DNA from 4 places in the Pseudomonas alkylphenolica genome. Region 4 is predicted to be linked to each of the others. Evidence: riboswitches for the same ligand, from Rfam matches in the RefSeq annotation. Region 4 holds a riboswitch; each other region holds the start of a gene.

Region 1 (4,429 bases), 780 kb from region 4:
TGATCAATGCGGCGTCGACCTGATCGAGCCAGTCTTCGACCTGACTCAGGCAACCGGCCTCTTTAAGGCTGGCCACTGCAATTGGCAAAGGGTTGAGCCCGGCCAGTTGCAAGCGCTCGCAAAAGGTATCGATAAAGGCCGTGTTAGCCGCCTGCAGGTGCGAACGATAGAACAGGATCGGCACCACCGGCTGTTCAACCTGCCACTCGCCAAACCAGTCCGCCAGTTCGGCACTGGCTTTGCGCGGGTGATACACCGCCGTGCGTGGCAGCTGTTGCGGCTCGCTCCAGGGGTAATCGCGCTGCAGCCACTGGCTGGCCAGGCAATTGAACAGGTTCAGGGCATTGGCCTTGCCACCCTGGCGCAAGAAGTGCCAGAGCCGCTCGGCCTGCTCTGCCGACACGGTACTGAGGCTGGTAAGTTCCGGATCGGGGCGATCATCACCCGGCACCAGGATCAGCTGCACGCCACGGGCTGCCAGCTCCAGCAGTTGCTCGACACCGTAGCGCCAATAGCCGACGCCACCGTGCAACGACACCAGAATCACCTTGGCATGACGCAATACCTCGTCGACATACAGGTCGACCGAGGCATGGTTTTGCACCTGCATCGGGTTGGCCAGACGCAGGCTGGGGAAATCCTCGGGCAGTTGCTGGGCGGTTTCGGCCAGCAGCGCCAGGTGTGAGTCACCGCTGCAGAGAATGACCAGCTCGGCCGGGGTCTGGCCGAGATCGGCAATACTGTCGTCCGGTACAAAACCACCGGGCTGGGTCCGCAGCAGGTGCATGGATCAGACGCTCAAGGCGGCGCGCAGGCCCGCTTCCAGTTGGGCCGCATCCAGTTCCTGGCCGATCAGCACCAGGCGCGTGGTGCGCGGCTCTTCACTGCGCCAGGCGCGGTCGAAGTGTTTGTCGAAGCGGGTGCCCACGCCCTGAATCAGCAAACGCATCGGCTTGCCGGGGATCGCCGCAAAGCCTTTGACCCGCAGGATGCCGTGTTGCACCACCAGTTGGGTCAGGGCGTCGAGCAGCAGGCTTTCGTCGGCTTCCGGCAGCTCGATGGAGATCGAGTCGAAGGCATCGTGGTCGTGATCGTCGTGGTCATCGCCGTCATGGTGCGAGTCGTGGTGAGTACGCCGGCCATCGATATGCGCTTCCGATTCGGCGCCCAGGCCCAGCAGCACTTCCAGTGGCAGACGGCCGCTGCTGGCTTCGATCACCTTGACGGCTGGCGGCAGCTCTTCCTGCACTTCGGCGCGAACCTTGGCCAGGTCATCGGCGGCAATCAGGTCAGCCTTGTTCAGCACCACCAGGTCGGCACTGGCCAACTGGTCGGCGAACAGTTCGTGCAGCGGCGACTCGTGATCCAGGTTCGGGTCGAGTTTGCGCTGGGCATCGACCTGGTCCGGGTAGGCGGCAAAGGTGCCTGCGGCCACGGCCGGGCTGTCGACCACAGTGATCACCGCGTCAACCGTGCAGGCGTTGCGGATCTCTGGCCACTGGAAGGCTTGCACCAGTGGCTTGGGCAGGGCCAGGCCGCTGGTTTCGATGAGGATGTGATCGAGATCGCCGCGACGGGCAACCAGCTCACGCATCACCGGGAAGAACTCTTCCTGCACGGTGCAGCACAGGCAGCCGTTGGCCAGTTCATAGACGCGGCCGCTGGCCTCTTCTTCAGTGCAACCGATGCTGCATTGCTTGAGGATCTCGCCGTCGATGCCCAGCTCGCCGAACTCGTTGACGATCACCGCAATGCGCCGCCCCTGAGCGTTGTCGAGCATATGCCGCAGCAGCGTGGTTTTACCCGAGCCGAGGAAGCCGGTAACGATGGTGACGGGGAGTTTGGCCAGTGTTTTCATGTCGATGCCCTTGGCAGGATGGCGGGCATGCGGGACGAGAGCCGCAGGCATCACTACCTGGGCGCGTTCGCCACCGGATCACCCCGCCCGGTTTATGTCGGAAACTGTTCGAGGCAGGTCTCCTGGCTGACGGTGTTCAGGCCTTAGGCCTGGCATTCGCTGCGCCTTCCCGCTAGCGCCTTCGACAGCGCTGACAGTGGCGTGGCAGTAAACATCACCGTTCACAGTTGCGGGGGCAGCCGCGGCTTGAACCGCGTTCCCTTCTTAGCTTCGGCACGCGCCGAAGAACCTCGAAAGCGCAAGGCTACGCATGCTTGGGAGGCGGGTCAACGTTTGTCGCATTATCGTTGTAACGACATTGTTTATTCATGCATTTTCCGCAGACACTCATTATTTAAAATTCTATTTGCAAGTTACTTCCTACAATTTAACACCCCATAACAACCCCTGCTCAACAGCCACAGAATAGTGACCTTAACCCGCAAACTTACATCTTCTTACAAAAACCGAATTGATAAATAAAAACAACAAAGAAACCATGAGCCAACAACAGGAAGAGCCAACCACACCAGAAAGGAACTCTTGCATGATCGGCCACCATCAAAGTCCGCTGCGAGCTTTTTCCTCAAACGCCAAAAGCGTGTTCGCAACATGAGTTCCAGCACTGCAATACGGTATTCGGACGAAAGCGCACTGTATGAACTTTCCGAATCACTAAATAGCCACCACTACGCCAGCAGCGCTCATTATCCAGCGTCTCGTGCGACACGCGTAGCGTGTCTCCTCCACCAAGCTGTATGGTCAGCTTGATGGGATTTCCGGGAGGAAATCGAATACTTGGGTATCCATCCCCAAGAAACAAAACCGCCCAGAAGTTCATTGCCTTCAAGAACTTACCGCTGCGGCGGATGGCAAAACCCAAGGTCGTTCAGCTCTCGGTAGCACGACCGCAAAACCAGCAGCATCCGGTTTTGGAGAGCCCTCTACATACCAACCCAAGCGGGGGATTCGACCCCCGCAGGGGTCTCCTCCTGCTCATTTTGAATCAGGAGGCATCTACTTTCCGACCAACGGCTATCTTGCTGTCTTGGTTCGGTCTTCCAGGAGACATGAGCGAAAGCTCTGTCTGTCATTGTCCAACTGCCGCCTCTATGGAGCAGTAGCGGACTCGTTGTGCGACCAACGGTAGCCTACGACGGCATGCATCACTGGCAACGGTGGTGTGTGAAGCCCGTCAGACAACGTAGCCCCCATATGGGTGCATCTCTTCCGCGAGGAGGAATGCAGAGACTCGGAGCAGTACCGGGTTGAGGCGCTAGGCTGGCTGGTACGGCCAACACAAGTGAATCGCTGATAAACACCGTAAGGATAACCATGCCAAAACTGCTGTTAGGCATGAACCAAAATGGTACGAGGTTGGATATCCCTGTGGGATGTGGGGGTACGTCGCCATCATAACCTCCGGTGAAAAGGCGGGGCCTAACCCAGTCGTGTGACAGACAGGGAACGTGGTAAGCCCGTATAACTGCCCTTAGGGCAGGTGGACCGTAAGGAACACTGTTAGTTATGCGGGTATGGGATCGCAGAAAAAGCGAATGCCAGACCGTAATAGTCTGGATAGAGGTTGAAACATCACCTCACGGGAAACCGGGCAGACTTCTGCGTGGTCTTTCGTCGCAATTACACTGACAGGAAGCTGTCTCATTAACCCTTGGGTCCATGACCCTTGCTTTTCCGCCCTGGCGGGGTGCACTCGACCCCACCAGGGGTAGTAGTACGTGCACTCCTCTCCATGGGTGGATTCAACAATGAGAGGAAAGCAGCATGATAGCGCTCAAGCATCAATGCTCGGAGTCTGCGCTTTCCAGCGAGCCGCAACAGTGGCACGACGTCGATTGGCGTCGAGTTCAGCGGAACGTTCGGGAAATGCAGCTGCGAATTGCGAAGGCTTGTCGGGAAAGCAAATGGCGCAAGGTTAAGTCCCTGCAACGGATGCTTACCCGCTCAAAGTCGGCCAGATACTTGGCTGTACGGAGAGTCACGGAAAATCAGGGAAGCCGCACGGCGGGAGTCGATAGGCAACTCTGGGATACACCCAACGCAAAATGGAATGCGGTTGATCAATTGAAGACGCGGGGATACAAGGCTCGGCCATTACGGCGTGTCTACATCCCGAAATCGGATGGACGGGAACGCCCTTTGGGCATACCGACCATGACGGATAGGGCCATGCAAGCGCTGTATATGCTGGCCCTATCTCCCATCGCCGAAACCCGAGGAGATCCGAACAGCTACGGCTTCAGGATCGAACGCTGTACGGCGGATGCGATGGCGCAGTTGTTCTTGTGCCTATCCAAGCGGGCCTCGGCTTGCTGGGTATTGGACGCGGACATCGAGGGATTCTTCGACAACATCAACCACGAATGGCTATTAAGGAACGCCCCCACGGATACACGGATGCTTCGGCAGTGGTTAAAGGCTGGAGTCATTCACAAGGGGCAGTTACACGCAACGGACGCAGGCACGCCGCAGGGGGGAATTATCTCCCCGACGCTGGCAAATCTGGCACTG
Region 2 (4,429 bases), 790 kb from region 4:
GCCTCACCAGTTCACCACCACAGTTGGGGCACTGGCCCTTGAGCTGACGCTCATTGCAGTCCTTGCAAAACGTGCATTCGAACGAGCAGATCAGTGCATCCTGGCTGTCGCCGGGCAGGTCACCACCGCAGCATTCACAGTTGGGGCGCAATTCGAGCATGGTCAGGTCCTCTGTCAGGGGCGATAGAGATGGGCATGGCTGGCGCGGTACAGCGCCGACTCGGAAAAGCTGTCACTGGCCAGTACCCGGCCGACCAGGATCAGTGCGGTACGGCGAAAACCCTTGGCCTGCACCTGCTGGACAATACCATCAAGGGTATCCAGCACCCAGTCCTGGTCCGGCCAGGTAGCGCGATGGACCACCGCAATCGGGCAGTCACCGCCGTAATGCGGGCGCAGTTCTTCGACGATCTTCTCCAGGTGCTTGACCCCCAGGTGAATCGCCAGGGTGCTGCGATGGCGGGCGAGGTCGGCCAGTTGCTCACCTGCGGGCATTGGCGATTTGTCGCCGTAGCGGGTGAGAATCACGGTCTGGGCGATGTCCGGCAGCGTCAGTTCGCAGCCGAGCAGGGCGGCGCTGGCGGCCACGGCGGTAACCCCCGGGATGATCTCGTAGGGAATACCCAGTTCGCGCAGGTAGCGGATCTGTTCACCGATGGCGCCGTATAGGCTGGGGTCGCCGCTGTGTACCCGGGCCACATCCTGGCCCCGCTCGTGCGCCTGCTTGATCGCCTCGATGATCTCGGCCAGATGCAGCTCGGCACTGTTGATGACTGTCTCGGCGCGATGCCCTTCGAGCACCGCCGCCGGTACCAGGGAGCCGGCATAGATGATTACCGGGCAGCGATGGATCAGACGCTGGCCCTTGACGGTGATCAGCTCGGGATCGCCGGGGCCGGCACCGATGAAATAGACGGTCATGCGGAGTCCTTGAAGAGAAAGCGCGGATTATCCGCCAAAGCCTGTGGTTGTAGCCAATGCCAGGCTGGCGTCGGCCAATAGGGTACGGGTAACGCGCAATTGTGCCGGGCCTGCGAGGTGCTCGGCCAGCGCCAGTGCCGCGCTTTCGGAGGCGCCATAGCAACCGCTGTGCTGGTAGGCGACGGCCGAGCGATGGCTCAGGCGCGGCTCGTAGGCGGCCAGTTGTGTGGCGCTGAAGAATAGCAGAGGCACCTTGAGGCGCCGGGCCAGTTGTTGCAGCCCGGGTTCGTCGTGCTTGAGGTCGATACTGGCAAGGCCCGCGACTGCGCTCAGCGGCAAGTCGTGGGCCTTGAGGGTCTGCTCCAGCAGGTGGCCCAGGGTGTCGGCGGGGCAACCCCGTCGGCAACCCAGGCCGACGAACAGGTGCATGTCAGGCCTGGTTCGGGCGACGGAACAACCAGGCACTGATCAGGCCCAGGGCCAGCCAGAACGCGGCGTTGGTCAGCAGGGAGGCGACCTTGAATTCGGCTTCCAGCGCCTCTGGGGCAAGCATTTCGTGCACTTCAGGTTGCGGTGCGCCAATCACATGAGGCACCACCAGCAGTACCACGCCCAGCGCTTTAAGCAGCCAGTTGTGGGCGAACACGATCAAGCCAAGCCCGACGGCGGTGGCTGCTGCGGTACCTACCCACCAGGCCTGGCGCTGGGCCAGATCGGCTGCAGCAGTACCTGGCAGTTCTGGTGGCAGGCCCAGAGTAGGCGCCAGGCAGAACACGGCAAAGCCACCCAGGCCCCACAGTGCGCCACTGACCACGCTGTTTGGCGCGCGCAGGGTATACAGCGCAGCGAGGATCAGGGCAAAGCCGACGGCGACCACCAGGTTACCACCCGTGGTCGACAGTACCCGTTGCCAGCCGTCTTCCGGTGCCCAGGCTTCGCTGTCGTGGTGGTGATCGGCAGCCACGCCAGGGGCATGTTCATGCGCTTCAACCGCAGGCGCTGCGCTTTCATAGGTTTCCGCCTGGAGAATCAGCGGCGCGACCCAGAAGCTTTGCAGCAGGGTCAACAGCAGGGCGGCCAGCAGGCCGGCAAACCCTGCGGTACTGGCAATACGCTTGATCATCGCAGGGCACTCAGTGGCAAGGGAAGGCGGCGCTGTGGCGGGTATCGTGGGCGGCATTGTGCACCGCTTCGATGTGCGAGAAACCGGCAAAGTAGACCAGGCACAGGCCCAGCAGCGAGGCACCGACGGCAACCAGCAGGCGCTGACTGAGGCTTGACGGGGTAACGGCGGAGTGACTGGCGGTACTGATAGGCATGGCGCTTTCCTCTTGGTGTTGTTCGGCAACAGGCAAGCGCAAGAAACCCCTGCACGGAACTCGCCCAGGGGTTGCAACAGCGCCCGCCCACCGCGGGTTTGTCAGGTTCAGCAGCGCATTCGCGCACTGTAAGTTGCGGGCCGGTCTCCGGGCTCGCGAGGGGTTGGCATTAACCGACCTGCAAGCATCACCTTCCCATGCCGCACTGGCACAGTGGATCTGACGCTTCACTCGCTTACCGTTGCGGGGGCAGCACCGGACTGACATGGCTTTAGAGTAAAGCACATGGTTCACCGGCTTCCCGTTTCACCCTGTGAAGGGCACCCGTAACAATCTGTGTAGGAGAGCATGGGCGCGGGACTTGAGTCAATCGACGACTAACGCATTGCTAGCAGAACGTACACGCCCAGCGCGATGAGAAAGGCGTAGTAGGGCTTGAGCCGCGTGCGGCTCAGTAGCCAGGCCAGGGCCACAGGCCAGATCCACAGCGTCGACGGGGTCTGCTGACTGGCCAGCGGATAAAGTGATCCCGCCAGCAGACTGATCAGCATCGCAACCGAGGTGTACTTGCCGAGGCGGTCGATGAAGGCGCGAACGCCGCTGGGCAGCCGCTCGATTTCCACCGCCAGCGGTAACAGCCGGCAGACGGCCGATATCAGCGCGCAGATCAGCACATACAGCCAGAACGTACTAGGTTCGGTCATAGGCATAACTCGCCACCATGGTAACGGCGAGGACCAGCATCAGACTGATCTGCCCCAGCCACAGCAGACTCGCGGCAGTGGTCAGCCCGGCGATCCATTGGGCGTGGAAGCTGTGGCGCTCGCGGGCCATCTTGCCCAGCGAGGCGCTGATGAAGATCGCGATCACTACGCTGACGTCATCCATCAGCGCACTGTCGGCCAGACTGGCGAAGCAATAACCGGCCATGGTGCCAAGTAGCGCGGCGGCGTACAGCGTGAAGCACACAGTGTTCGCGTAGGGGCGGCTGATCGGCTGCAGTTCCTTGCGTATCGACATGAGGGTGAAGGCCGCATTGGCCATCACCGCCAGTGCCGGAACGAACGCTGTTTTTGCACCTTTGAGGCTGGACTTCAGGCTCAGGGTGAAGATCAGAAACCGCAGATTGATACTCAGCGCCGATACCAGAACGCCAAACGCGTTCAACAGATGCGCAGGTGTCTCCAGCAAAGTGAGCTGCAGCGGCGAAGCCATCACCGTGCCGCTGAACACCACCATCGCCGGTAGATCCAGGCCATGGCGCCGCCCGAGCATGCCGATCAGGGTGAACGTCAGCGACAGCGAGAACACGAACGGCAACGCATCGCGGATGCCAGACGCAATCTCGCTGCGTGGCGCACGTTCGAGTCGTGCAGGCTCAACCGGCATGGATGTTTTGCTGAGCCCTGGCGAGCAGGTGTTGCATGCCAGCTTTGTAGGCCAAGGCCTTTTCCAGATAGTACGCGGTGGAAAAGCGCGGAATGAACTCTTCCACCACTGCCACACCGCGATAGCCGTTGAGCGCGAAGCGGTTCAATACATCGCTCAAGGGCAAATTGCCTTCGCCAATTGGCAAGTGCTGGTGGTGGGTGTCGTTGAGGTCGGCAATGTGCAGGTGGCGGGTGACCGGCGCCAGTGTCGCGATGGCCTCAAACAGGCTCTGTCCATAAGGCAGCAAGGAACATAAATGGGTTACATCTATGGTCACGTAGCAGCCGGTCTGCTGATGGAAGTACACATGCTCTTCGACGGTGAACACCGGAAACTTCGGACGCTGGCCCCCCATGTTTTCCAGACACAGCGCGATATCCCCTGTGTCACAACGCGCCGTGACCTGCTTGATGGCCTCGATCAGGTTCGTCATCAGCACGTCGTTGCCCAGCTGGTCCTTGTAGCCGGGATGAAATGTGACGCTGGTCGCGCCGGCTTGACGTGAAAAGTCCACCGCCGCGCTCAAGCAGTCCACTGCTTGTGCACGCTCATCCAGATCACTGGCGCAGAGGTTGTACTGACGCCCCCACCAACCGGCATGAACCGTCAGGGTGATCTCATTTTGCTCGGTAAACTGACGGATCTGCCGGGCCAGCGTCTGTCGTTCATCGTTGCTCAAGGACCAGAATACAGTTTCGGCGTCTTCACCGATTTCGAATTCGACCGCCTTGAAGTGCCTGGCCAGGTCGGTGATCGAG
Region 3 (4,429 bases), 840 kb from region 4:
GTCGCGGCGCTCGCCGATGGCCCGGTAAACGGCAGCGCGCTCGGCGTCTGTAAAAGCCTGGTCGCTCATGGTGCCAACAGCGCCGCCGCCGCGTGCGGGTTGGAGGCAAAGTAGAAATGCACGTAGGACGCCGTCAGCCGGCCACAGCGATAGACCGCTTCGGCGCCACGGCCGCCATTGGGGCTGTGGCCACGGGCAATCGGCTCGAGCGAGGTAGTGGTCAGCGAGTGGTGATAGGTATGGCCGCGCAAGGTCCCTTCCGGCAGCTCCACCGCCTGCAGCGCCAGGGCTGCGAGGCGCTTCTGCATCACCGCTTCGCCTTCCAGCAAACCCAGCAACTCGGCACGCTCACCCGCAACATCGGTCAAGGCCTCAAGCAGGTAGAGCATGCCGCCACATTCGGCCAGCACTGGCTTGCCTGCCTGATGATGGCTGCGGATCGCGGCGAGCATCGCGGTGTTGGCAGCCAATGCCTGGTGATGCAGTTCCGGATAGCCACCCGGCAGGTACAGGCTGTCTGCCTGCGGTAGCGTGTGGTCATGCAGTGGCGAAAAGAAGCTCAGCTCGGCGCCCATGGCCCGCAGCAGGTCAAGGTTGGCGCCATAAGTGAAGGCAAAGGCCTCATCCCGCGCCACGGCGATGGTCACGCCATCGAGCAAGGGCTCGATAACCTCGACAGTCGGCGCCGCGAACGCCACCGCCGGCGGCAGAGACGACTCACAACTGGCGCCGAGGGCTGCGGCTGCGGCGTCCAGGCGAACATCCAGATCATTGAGCTCACTGGCCTGGACCAGGCCCAGATGGCGGCTGGGCAATTCAATCCCGGTTTCCCGCGACAGGCCGCCGTACCAGCGCAGTCCTTCGGTAAGGCTGCCTTCAAGCAACTGGGCGTGACGCAAAGTGCCGACACGGTTGGCCAGTACCCCGGCAAACGGCAGGTCGGGCTGATAGCGCGCCAACCCCAGGGCCAGGGCGCCGAAGGTCTGGGCCATGGCGGTACCGTCGATCACCGCCAGCACCGGCACATTGAAATGGCGGGCAAGGTCGGCGCTCGACGGCGTACCGTCGAACAGACCCATAACCCCTTCGATCAGGATCAGATCGGCATCGCTGGCCGCTTCCCACAGCAGCCGGCGGCTTTCCTGCTCACCGACCATCCACAGGTCCAGCTGGTACACCGGCGCACCGCTGGCCCGTTCGAGAATCATCGGGTCAAGGAAGTCCGGGCCGCACTTGAACACCCGCACCTTACGCCCGAGGTTGCGGTGCAGCCGCGCCAGGGCAGCGGTCACCGTAGTCTTGCCCTGGCCTGAAGCCGGGGCGGCAATCAGCACCGCCGGGCAGTGGCGCGTGTCACTCATAGTTCAACGCCCTTCTGGGCACGGATACCGGCCTGAAAAGCGTGCTTGATCATGCCCATCTCGGTGACGGTGTCGGCCAGTTCGATCATTTCATCCTTGGCGCCCCGACCGGTGACGATCACGTGCTGCATCGGCGGACGCGCCTGCAGGTCGCTGAGCACCTGTTCGAGGTCAAGGTAGCCATGCTTGAGAGCGATATTCAGCTCGTCGAGCACCACGAAGGTGATCGTCGGATCCTGCAGCAACTGGCGCGAAACGGCCCAGGCCGCTTCGGCTGCGGCGATGTCACGCTGGCGGTCCTGAGTTTCCCAGGTGAAGCCTTCGCCCATCACGTGATAGCGCACCTGCTCGGGGAAACGCCGGAAGAACAGCTCTTCGCCAGTGCTGTTGCGGCCCTTGATGAACTGCACCACGCCGCATTGCATACCATGGCCCATGGCCCGGGCGAGCATGCCGAAGGCCGAGCTGCTCTTGCCCTTGCCGTTACCGCTGAGCACCAGCAGCAGGCCGCATTCGTTAGGGGCGTTGGCAATACGCTCGTCGATTACCGCCTTCTTCCGCTGCATACGGGCCAGGTGGCGTTCGTCACGCTCGGTGGATTCAGTCATCGAAGTCTCCGCAAACCACTGTCAGCCAACCTGCAACGCGCTTGGCAGCACAGGGCTGCACAGCGTTCGCGGCAAAGAGATGGCAACAGATCAATGGATAAGGCAGACGGAAAAACGCGCAGGGCTGCGGCACAGGCCGAAGAAACCGCGCATCACCCTCCGTGATGCCGTTGACTGTTACAGGCCGGTCTCCGGGCTTGTGAGCGGGGTCATCAACACCCGGGGTCGCGCGCCTTCCCGGGTGCGATCACCCAGTGGCCATGCGCGGCCTTGACTCACCTACCGTTGCGGGGGCAGCGCCGGACTCGCACGCAATTGCGCACCCACCGGCTTCCCTGTTTCACCCTGCCAGACCACAGCCCACAGAGCACCTGAAACAAGTCGCGAAGGTTAGAGGGTTGCACCCGGAGCGTCAATGAAAGGCGCAGTACTGGCCTGGATCAATGGCGCCTTTGTCATCTTGTGCCACCCTGATATCAGTGATATCAAATAGCCACAATCTGGCTGTCTCGATTACAACGATAAAGGAGAGAGCGGCATGCAAGGCCTGATCATCAATAACCCGCGCCTGGAATTCCTGCGTCCGGCCCTGGAACGCTGGGTCGAGTGCATCGACCGCTGCAACCAGACCCTGGGCGACGGCGAGGCCCCTTACTGGCACGGCGCCCAAGCGAACCTCGGCGTACTCTCGGCTGCGGCCTGGCAAGCAGAGCTGATCACCTTGCAACATCACCAGAGCAAGAAGCAGCGTGACGAAGGTGAGCGTGAAGGTTACTGCGACCTGTACATCGCCAACCGTGAAGAAGCCGCCTACCTGCAAGGCAGCCAGCGCTGGCCACGCATCGCCCGCCTGGACCTGAACAACGCCCTGCAGGAGACCGTATCTGCCGCCCGCCAGGTGGCTGCACCCAGCCAGCTAAAAGTCGCCGCGCTGTTCGCCAGCCCCTGGAAAGCCGGGCAGCATGCCAGCCCCGAAGAACTCCAGGACCTGGTTGGCGACCTGCAAAAGCACACCGCCTGTGCCATTGCCTGGTACTTCCCCTATGCCTACCGCAAACTGCACAACGAGGCCGGGCAGTACCATCCGGGGGTTGCGCTGCTGCTCAAGCAGGCATGATCAATCGCGGGGCAAGCCCGCTCCCACAATACTGAGCAAACCTGTGGGAGCCGGCTTGCCCCGCGATCAGCTTGGTAAACTCAACGCTTACGACAAAGCGTCAAGCCATCCCCTATGGGCAACATCGACAGATCCACCCGCGGATCGTCCTTGAGCCCCAGGTTCAACGCCTGTATTGCCCGGGTATCTTCACTGTCGGGCTGCGCCTGCAGCACCCGCCCGCTCCACAGGGTGTTGTCGAACAACACCAGCCCACCCGTACGCAGCAAGCGCAGGGCCTCTTCCAGATACTGCGGGTAGTTGGCCTTGTCGGCATCGATGAACATCAGGTCGTAACGACCTGACGGCAATGTCGCCAGCGTCTGCAAGGCAGGCGCCAGGCGCAACTCGATACGTTCTGCCACGCCGGCCTCCCGCCAATAGCGCCAGGCAATCGCGTTGTAACTACCTTCAAGATCGCAGCACAACAACTGCCCCTGCTCCATGGCCTGAGCCATGCACAGTGCGCTGTATCCGGTGAAGGTACCGACCTCGATCACCCGCTGCGCGCCGATCAGGCGCACCAGCAGCGCCAGCAACTGCCCTTGTTCCGGCGCCACCTGCCAGCGCGCCTCGGGCAAGGCCTGGGTTTGCGTGCGCAAGCGCGCAAGCAACGGTGTCTCGCGAAGAGAAACCGCTTGCAGGTAGTGGTAGAGAGCATCGTCGAGGTAGAGCGTTTGTGCCGTCATCGCCTACCTCGCAAGGTCAGGGGTTGCGCGCCAGGTGGGTCGGCGCCAGCACCCGCTTGGCATTGAGATAGGTTTTGTTCCAGTAGCTGTTGGACAGGTAGTCCAGACGCACGGTTCCGCCCGCAGACGGGGCATGCACGAAACGGCCTTCGCCGACGTAGATGCCGGCGTGGCTGACCTGCGAGCCGCCATTGGTGGCAAAGAACACCAGGTCCCCGGACTGCAGGGCGCCACGGTCGATAGTCGGCGCACGCACGCCAATCATTTCACGGGTGGTGCGCGGCAGGGCGATACCGGCGGCATCGCGATAGACGTAACCGATCAAGCCACTGCAATCAAAACCCGAGTCCGGTGTGTTGCCGCCCCAGCGATAGGGCGTACCGACCAGGCCCAAAGCACGGAACAGCACATCTTCGGCAACCGGAGAGAAATATACCTGAGGCGCCATGACGGCTGGCTCGACCACCTTGGGCGGGGTCGGGGCATGGCTGGAGCAGGCACCGAGCAGTGCCAGCAGGGAAAACAGAGCGAGGCGCGCCTTTATCGCCATGGTCAGAACATCCTGTCTGAAGCCGTCCGGAAACGAGGCCGGAAATAGGTGAGAATTTAGATTAG
Region 4 (4,429 bases):
CTCCCGGCCAAGCCCTACCTGCCGGTCGAATCCTTCCCCGAACTCAAGCCGCTGCAGGACAACTGGCAGGAAATCCGCGCCGAAGCCCAGCAACTGCTGCATGTCGGTGAAATCAAAAGCTCGCAAAACTACGACGACGTCGGTTTCAACTCCTTCTTCAAGAGCGGCTGGAAGCGTTTCTACCTGAAGTGGTACGGCGAAAGTCACCCCTCGGCGATGAAACTCTGCCCGCGCACCACCGAATTGCTGCAAGGCATCGGCAGCGTCAAAGCGGCGATGTTCGCCACCCTGCCACCGGGCTCGAAACTGGTCCGCCATCGCGACCCGTATGCCGGCTCCTACCGCTACCACCTGGGCCTGGACACGCCGAACGACGACGCCTGCTACATCTGCGTAGACGGCGAAAACTACGCCTGGCGCGACGGCGAAGGGGTGATTTTCGACGAGACCTACATCCACTACGCCTCCAACCAGACCGACCACAACCGCATCATCCTGTTCTGCGACGTCGAGCGCCCGCTCAAATACCGCTGGGCCAGCGCCTTCAACCGCTGGTTCAGCCGCAGCGTCATGGCCGCAGCCGCCGCGCCCAACGATGCCGGTGACAAGACTGGCGGCATCAACCGCCTGTTCACCCGTATCTACAAAATCCGCGCACGCGGCAAGGCGCTGAAGAAGCGTAACCGCACCCGTTACTACCTGGAGAAGTGGGCAGTGGTGGCGGCGTTGGTATTGCTGTTCATCTATATCTGAAGCGCACCCGGTGGGAACGGCGGTGTGGCGCCGGGGCCATGACCAACCACCTGGACGCCAAGACCCGCGAGCTGATCTCGCTGGGCAAGGCCGGCAGCTAGGCTGCAGACGTGCCGGCATGCACAAACAGTTGCATGCCGGCACCAACGCTTTCAGACTCGCGGTTCACCTTGCCAGGAACCGCCATGATCAACATCCGCCCCATGACCGTCGCCGACTTCGACCGCTTCTGGCCGACCTTCCAGGCCATTGTCGCTGCCCGCGAAACCTATGCCTTCGACCCGGCCCTGAGCCAGGAGCAGGCGCGTCAGCTGTGGCTGGAAGCACCGCTGCACACCCTGGTGGCCGAAGAGGATGGCGAGCTGCTCGGTTCCTACTTCCTCAAGGCCAATGCCGCCGGCCCGGGCAATCATGTGAGCAATTGCGGCTACATGGTTTGCGACGCCGCACGTGGGCGTGGTGTCGCCCGGTTGATGTGCGAGCACTCGCAACGCCTGGCCCGCGAACAGGGTTTTCTGGCCATGCAGTTCAACTTGGTGGTGTCGAGCAATGAGGTGGCGGTGGCCTTGTGGCAGAAGCTCGGTTTCGAGGTGGTCGGACGCTTGCCGCGGGCTTATCGGCATGCGCGCCTGGGGCTGGTCGATTGCCTGGTGATGTACAAATGGCTGGAGCAACCACAGCAACAGCAACCCATGCTGATCGGGCGCAAGAACATCGAGGCGGTAGTTTCGCGTAAGCGCGGGCGTTGATTATCGCGGGGCAAGCCCGCTCCCACCGAGGCTGCAAGAGTCCAGGTGGGAGCGGGCTTGCCCCGCGAAGCTTTTACAACGCATTGACGGCAAAGACTTTCAATGTTCAGATGCGCGCCAGTTTCAGGTGTCCTGCGCCGCCGTGCGCAGGGTGAAACGGGAAGCCGGTGCGTCACTCAAGGTGACTAGTCCGGCGCTGCCCCCGCAACGGTAAGCGAGCGAAGCCTTCGAAACACCACTGTGCCCTGGCATGGGAAGGTGAAGGCCTTCATGACCCTCGCAAGCCCGGAGACCGGCCTGAAGCTTCGTTTGGCAACCCCGCGGTGGGCGGGCGCAGGCCGGTTTGCGGGCGCCTGCGCGCGCAATTCCTCCATGCGTTGTTCCCTCCGGGATTCATTCTTCCAGCAGATTGTGGAACGACATGTCCCGTTACTCCAAGCTTCAAACCCTGGCGGCCAATGCCCTGGCGCCTTGCCTGGCATTCTCCTTGCCAACCTACGCCGCTGAAACCGGCACCCTGGCCCTGCCCTCAACGGCCATCACCAGCAGCAGCGACAACGACCCCATCAGCCTGGCCACGCCATTGCCGGCCGGTTCGCGCTTGAACCTCAGCGCCATGGACACCCCGGCGAGCACCAGCAGCATCAGTGCCGAGGTAATCGAAGGGCGCAACAACCGCACGGTTCAAGATGCCGTCAGCCGTTCACCGGGCATCACCTCGGTGGCCACCCCGGGCAACGGCAACACCGCCCTCTCGGCCCGTGGCTTTGAAGGCCACGGCTCGGTGATGACTCTGTTCGACGGCTCGCGGATGTACACCGGTGCCGGCACCCAGACCTTTCCGGTCGACCCGTGGATGGTCGAGCGCATCGACATCATCCGCGGCCCGGCTTCGGTGCTCTATGGCGAAGGCGCGACCGGCGCGGTGATCAACGTGATCCCGAAGAAGCCCTTCGCCGGTGAGATTCACAACCAGCTGCGCCTGGGCTACGGCTCTTATGACCGTCAGCAACTGGGCCTGGACAGCGGCGGTTCGCTGAGCGAGCGCCTGAGCTACCGGGTGACCCTCAACCGCCAGCAAAGCAACGGCTGGGTGGATCGCGGCGACTCGAAAAACCTGGCCATGAGCGCCGCCCTGCGTTTTGACGCCAGCGACGAGCTGAGCTTCACCCTGGCCCACGAACGTGGCGACGCCGAGCCGATGAACTACTTCGGCACACCGCTGATTGACGGCCACTACCGCGACAGTCTGCGCAAGAAGAACTACAACGTGCGTGATGACGTGCAGCGCTACCACGACGAGTGGACCCGCCTGAACACCGACTGGACCCTCAGCGACTCGATCAGCGCCAGCAACCAGCTGTACTACATCAAGAGCCGCCGGCACTGGCGCAATGCCGAAGACTACACCTGGGACAGCGCGCAGGGGCAGCTGCAGCGCGGCAGCTACCTGGAGATCAAACACGACCAGGAGCAGGTCGGCGATCGCCAGAGCTTTACCTTCGATCACACGCTGTTCGGCCTGGCCAGCAAGACCGTGGTCGGCGCCGAGTACAACCGCATCCGCTTCGGCATCAACAGCAACTCACCGTACAACGATATCGGCGGCGACTTCATCGATCCGTGGAACCCGGCGCCAGGCTACTTTCACAGCAACAGCCCGACCCGCCCGCAATCCCAGAGCACCACTCGCACCTTTGCCCTGTTCGCCGAAAACCGCACCCAGCTGTCTGAACGCTGGTCGCTGGTGACCGGCGTTCGCCGCGACCAGAACCACATCGACCGTGACAACCTGGTCGACAACAGCCGCACCGACCGCAGCCTCAACGGTGGCAACTGGCGTGCCGGGCTGGTGTTTGCGGTGACCGATGAACTGTCGCTGTATGGCCAGTACTCCACCAGTGAAGATGGTGTCAGCGACCTGGTCACCCTCAGCCCCAGCCAGCAGAACTTCGACCTGAGCGAAGCGAGGCAGACCGAGTTCGGCCTCAAGCAACTGTTCTGGGACGGCCGTGGCGAATGGACCCTGGCGGCCTATCACATCGTCAAGAAGAAGCTGCTGGTCGACGACCCGGTCACCCACCAGAAACAGCAGGCCGGGCAGCAGACTTCCGACGGCCTGGAAGCGACCCTGGAACTGGCCCTGGCCAACCAGTGGCAGGTCTCGGCCAACGCCTCGGTGGTGCGTGCCAAGTACGACGATTTCGAGCAGACCGTGGGCGGCCAGTCGCTGTCGCGCGCAGGCAACCGCCCGAGCAATGTGCCGCGGCGCACTGCCAACCTGTGGGTGAACAAAGGCCTGGGGTATGGCGTGGATGCCGGCATGGGCCTGCGCTATGTCGATGAGCGCTACGCCAACACCGCCAACACCCAGACGGTGCCCGGTTTTACCGTGGTCGATGCCAACCTTGGCTGGCAGGTACTGCCGGATATACGCCTGGGCCTGCAGTTGAACAACCTGCTGGACCGCCGCTACGCCGCCACCGCCCACAGTGGCGAACAGTGGTTGATGGGTGAGCCGCGCTCGTACTTCGCGACGCTGGATTACAGCTTCTGACATTGCCCGGTGGGAGCGGGCTTGTTGTGGGAGCGGGTTTGCCCCGCGATTGCGGTTGTTCAGTCACATTGCATCGCGGGGCAAGCCCGCTCCCACCGCAGCAAGCCAAGTGGATAACCGGGAAAACATGATTATGCTTCAAGAAGCCTTGCAGCAGTGCCAGACCGCCACCCCCAGGGCCAGGGCCAGGGTGCGGTAGCGCGCGTGGGTACTCCGGCCTACAAGAACGACACGGAGAACACCCATGGCGGCCATCGACACCACCTCCAGCGGCAGTACACCCAACCGCGGGATCACCAAGGAGGAGCGCAAGGTTATCTTCGCATCGTCCCTGGGTACCGTTTTCGAATGGTACGACTTCTACCTCTAC

What was found. Region 4 has a riboswitch for cobalamin ahead of PSAKL28_RS10460 (TonB-dependent receptor). Riboswitches for the same ligand answer to the same signal wherever they lie in the genome.
Region 1: linked by a shared signal. The riboswitch ahead of cobW (cobalamin biosynthesis protein CobW) and the one ahead of PSAKL28_RS10460 (TonB-dependent receptor) in region 4 are both predicted to bind cobalamin.
Region 2: linked by a shared signal. The riboswitch ahead of PSAKL28_RS13780 (CbtB domain-containing protein) and the one ahead of PSAKL28_RS10460 (TonB-dependent receptor) in region 4 are both predicted to bind cobalamin.
Region 3: linked by a shared signal. The riboswitch ahead of cobO (cob(I)yrinic acid a,c-diamide adenosyltransferase) and the one ahead of PSAKL28_RS10460 (TonB-dependent receptor) in region 4 are both predicted to bind cobalamin.

What each region holds. Positions count from the first base shown of each region.
Region 1 is NZ_CP009048.1:3,031,171-3,035,599, forward strand. It holds gene cobN (cobaltochelatase subunit CobN) at 1-787, opposite strand, end outside; gene cobW (cobalamin biosynthesis protein CobW) at 791-1,858, opposite strand; cobalamin riboswitch at 1,954-2,166, opposite strand; gene ltrA (group II intron reverse transcriptase/maturase) at 3,683-4,429, shown strand, end outside.
Region 2 is NZ_CP009048.1:3,041,080-3,045,508, reverse strand. It holds gene PSAKL28_RS13800 (DUF1272 domain-containing protein) at 1-160, opposite strand, end outside; gene cobM (precorrin-4 C(11)-methyltransferase) at 175-921, opposite strand; gene PSAKL28_RS13790 (cobalamin biosynthesis protein) at 949-1,350, opposite strand; gene PSAKL28_RS13785 (CbtA family protein) at 1,352-2,044, opposite strand; gene PSAKL28_RS13780 (CbtB domain-containing protein) at 2,055-2,240, opposite strand; cobalamin riboswitch at 2,362-2,583, opposite strand; gene PSAKL28_RS13775 (hypothetical protein) at 2,618-2,944, opposite strand; gene PSAKL28_RS13770 (AzlC family ABC transporter permease) at 2,931-3,629, opposite strand; gene PSAKL28_RS13765 (sugar phosphate isomerase/epimerase family protein) at 3,619-4,429, opposite strand, start outside.
Region 3 is NZ_CP009048.1:1,409,597-1,414,025, reverse strand. It holds gene bluB (5,6-dimethylbenzimidazole synthase) at 1-69, opposite strand, end outside; gene PSAKL28_RS06580 (cobyrinic acid a,c-diamide synthase CobB) at 66-1,361, opposite strand; gene cobO (cob(I)yrinic acid a,c-diamide adenosyltransferase) at 1,358-1,969, opposite strand; cobalamin riboswitch at 2,135-2,359, opposite strand; gene PSAKL28_RS06570 (hypothetical protein) at 2,508-3,086, shown strand; gene PSAKL28_RS06565 (O-methyltransferase) at 3,167-3,814, opposite strand; gene PSAKL28_RS06560 (C40 family peptidase) at 3,831-4,364, opposite strand.
Region 4 is NZ_CP009048.1:2,246,825-2,251,253, reverse strand. It holds gene lpxO (lipid A hydroxylase LpxO) at 1-753, shown strand, start outside; gene PSAKL28_RS10470 (GNAT family N-acetyltransferase) at 939-1,502, shown strand; cobalamin riboswitch at 1,611-1,817, shown strand; gene PSAKL28_RS10460 (TonB-dependent receptor) at 1,924-4,059, shown strand; gene PSAKL28_RS10455 (MFS transporter) at 4,304-4,429, shown strand, end outside.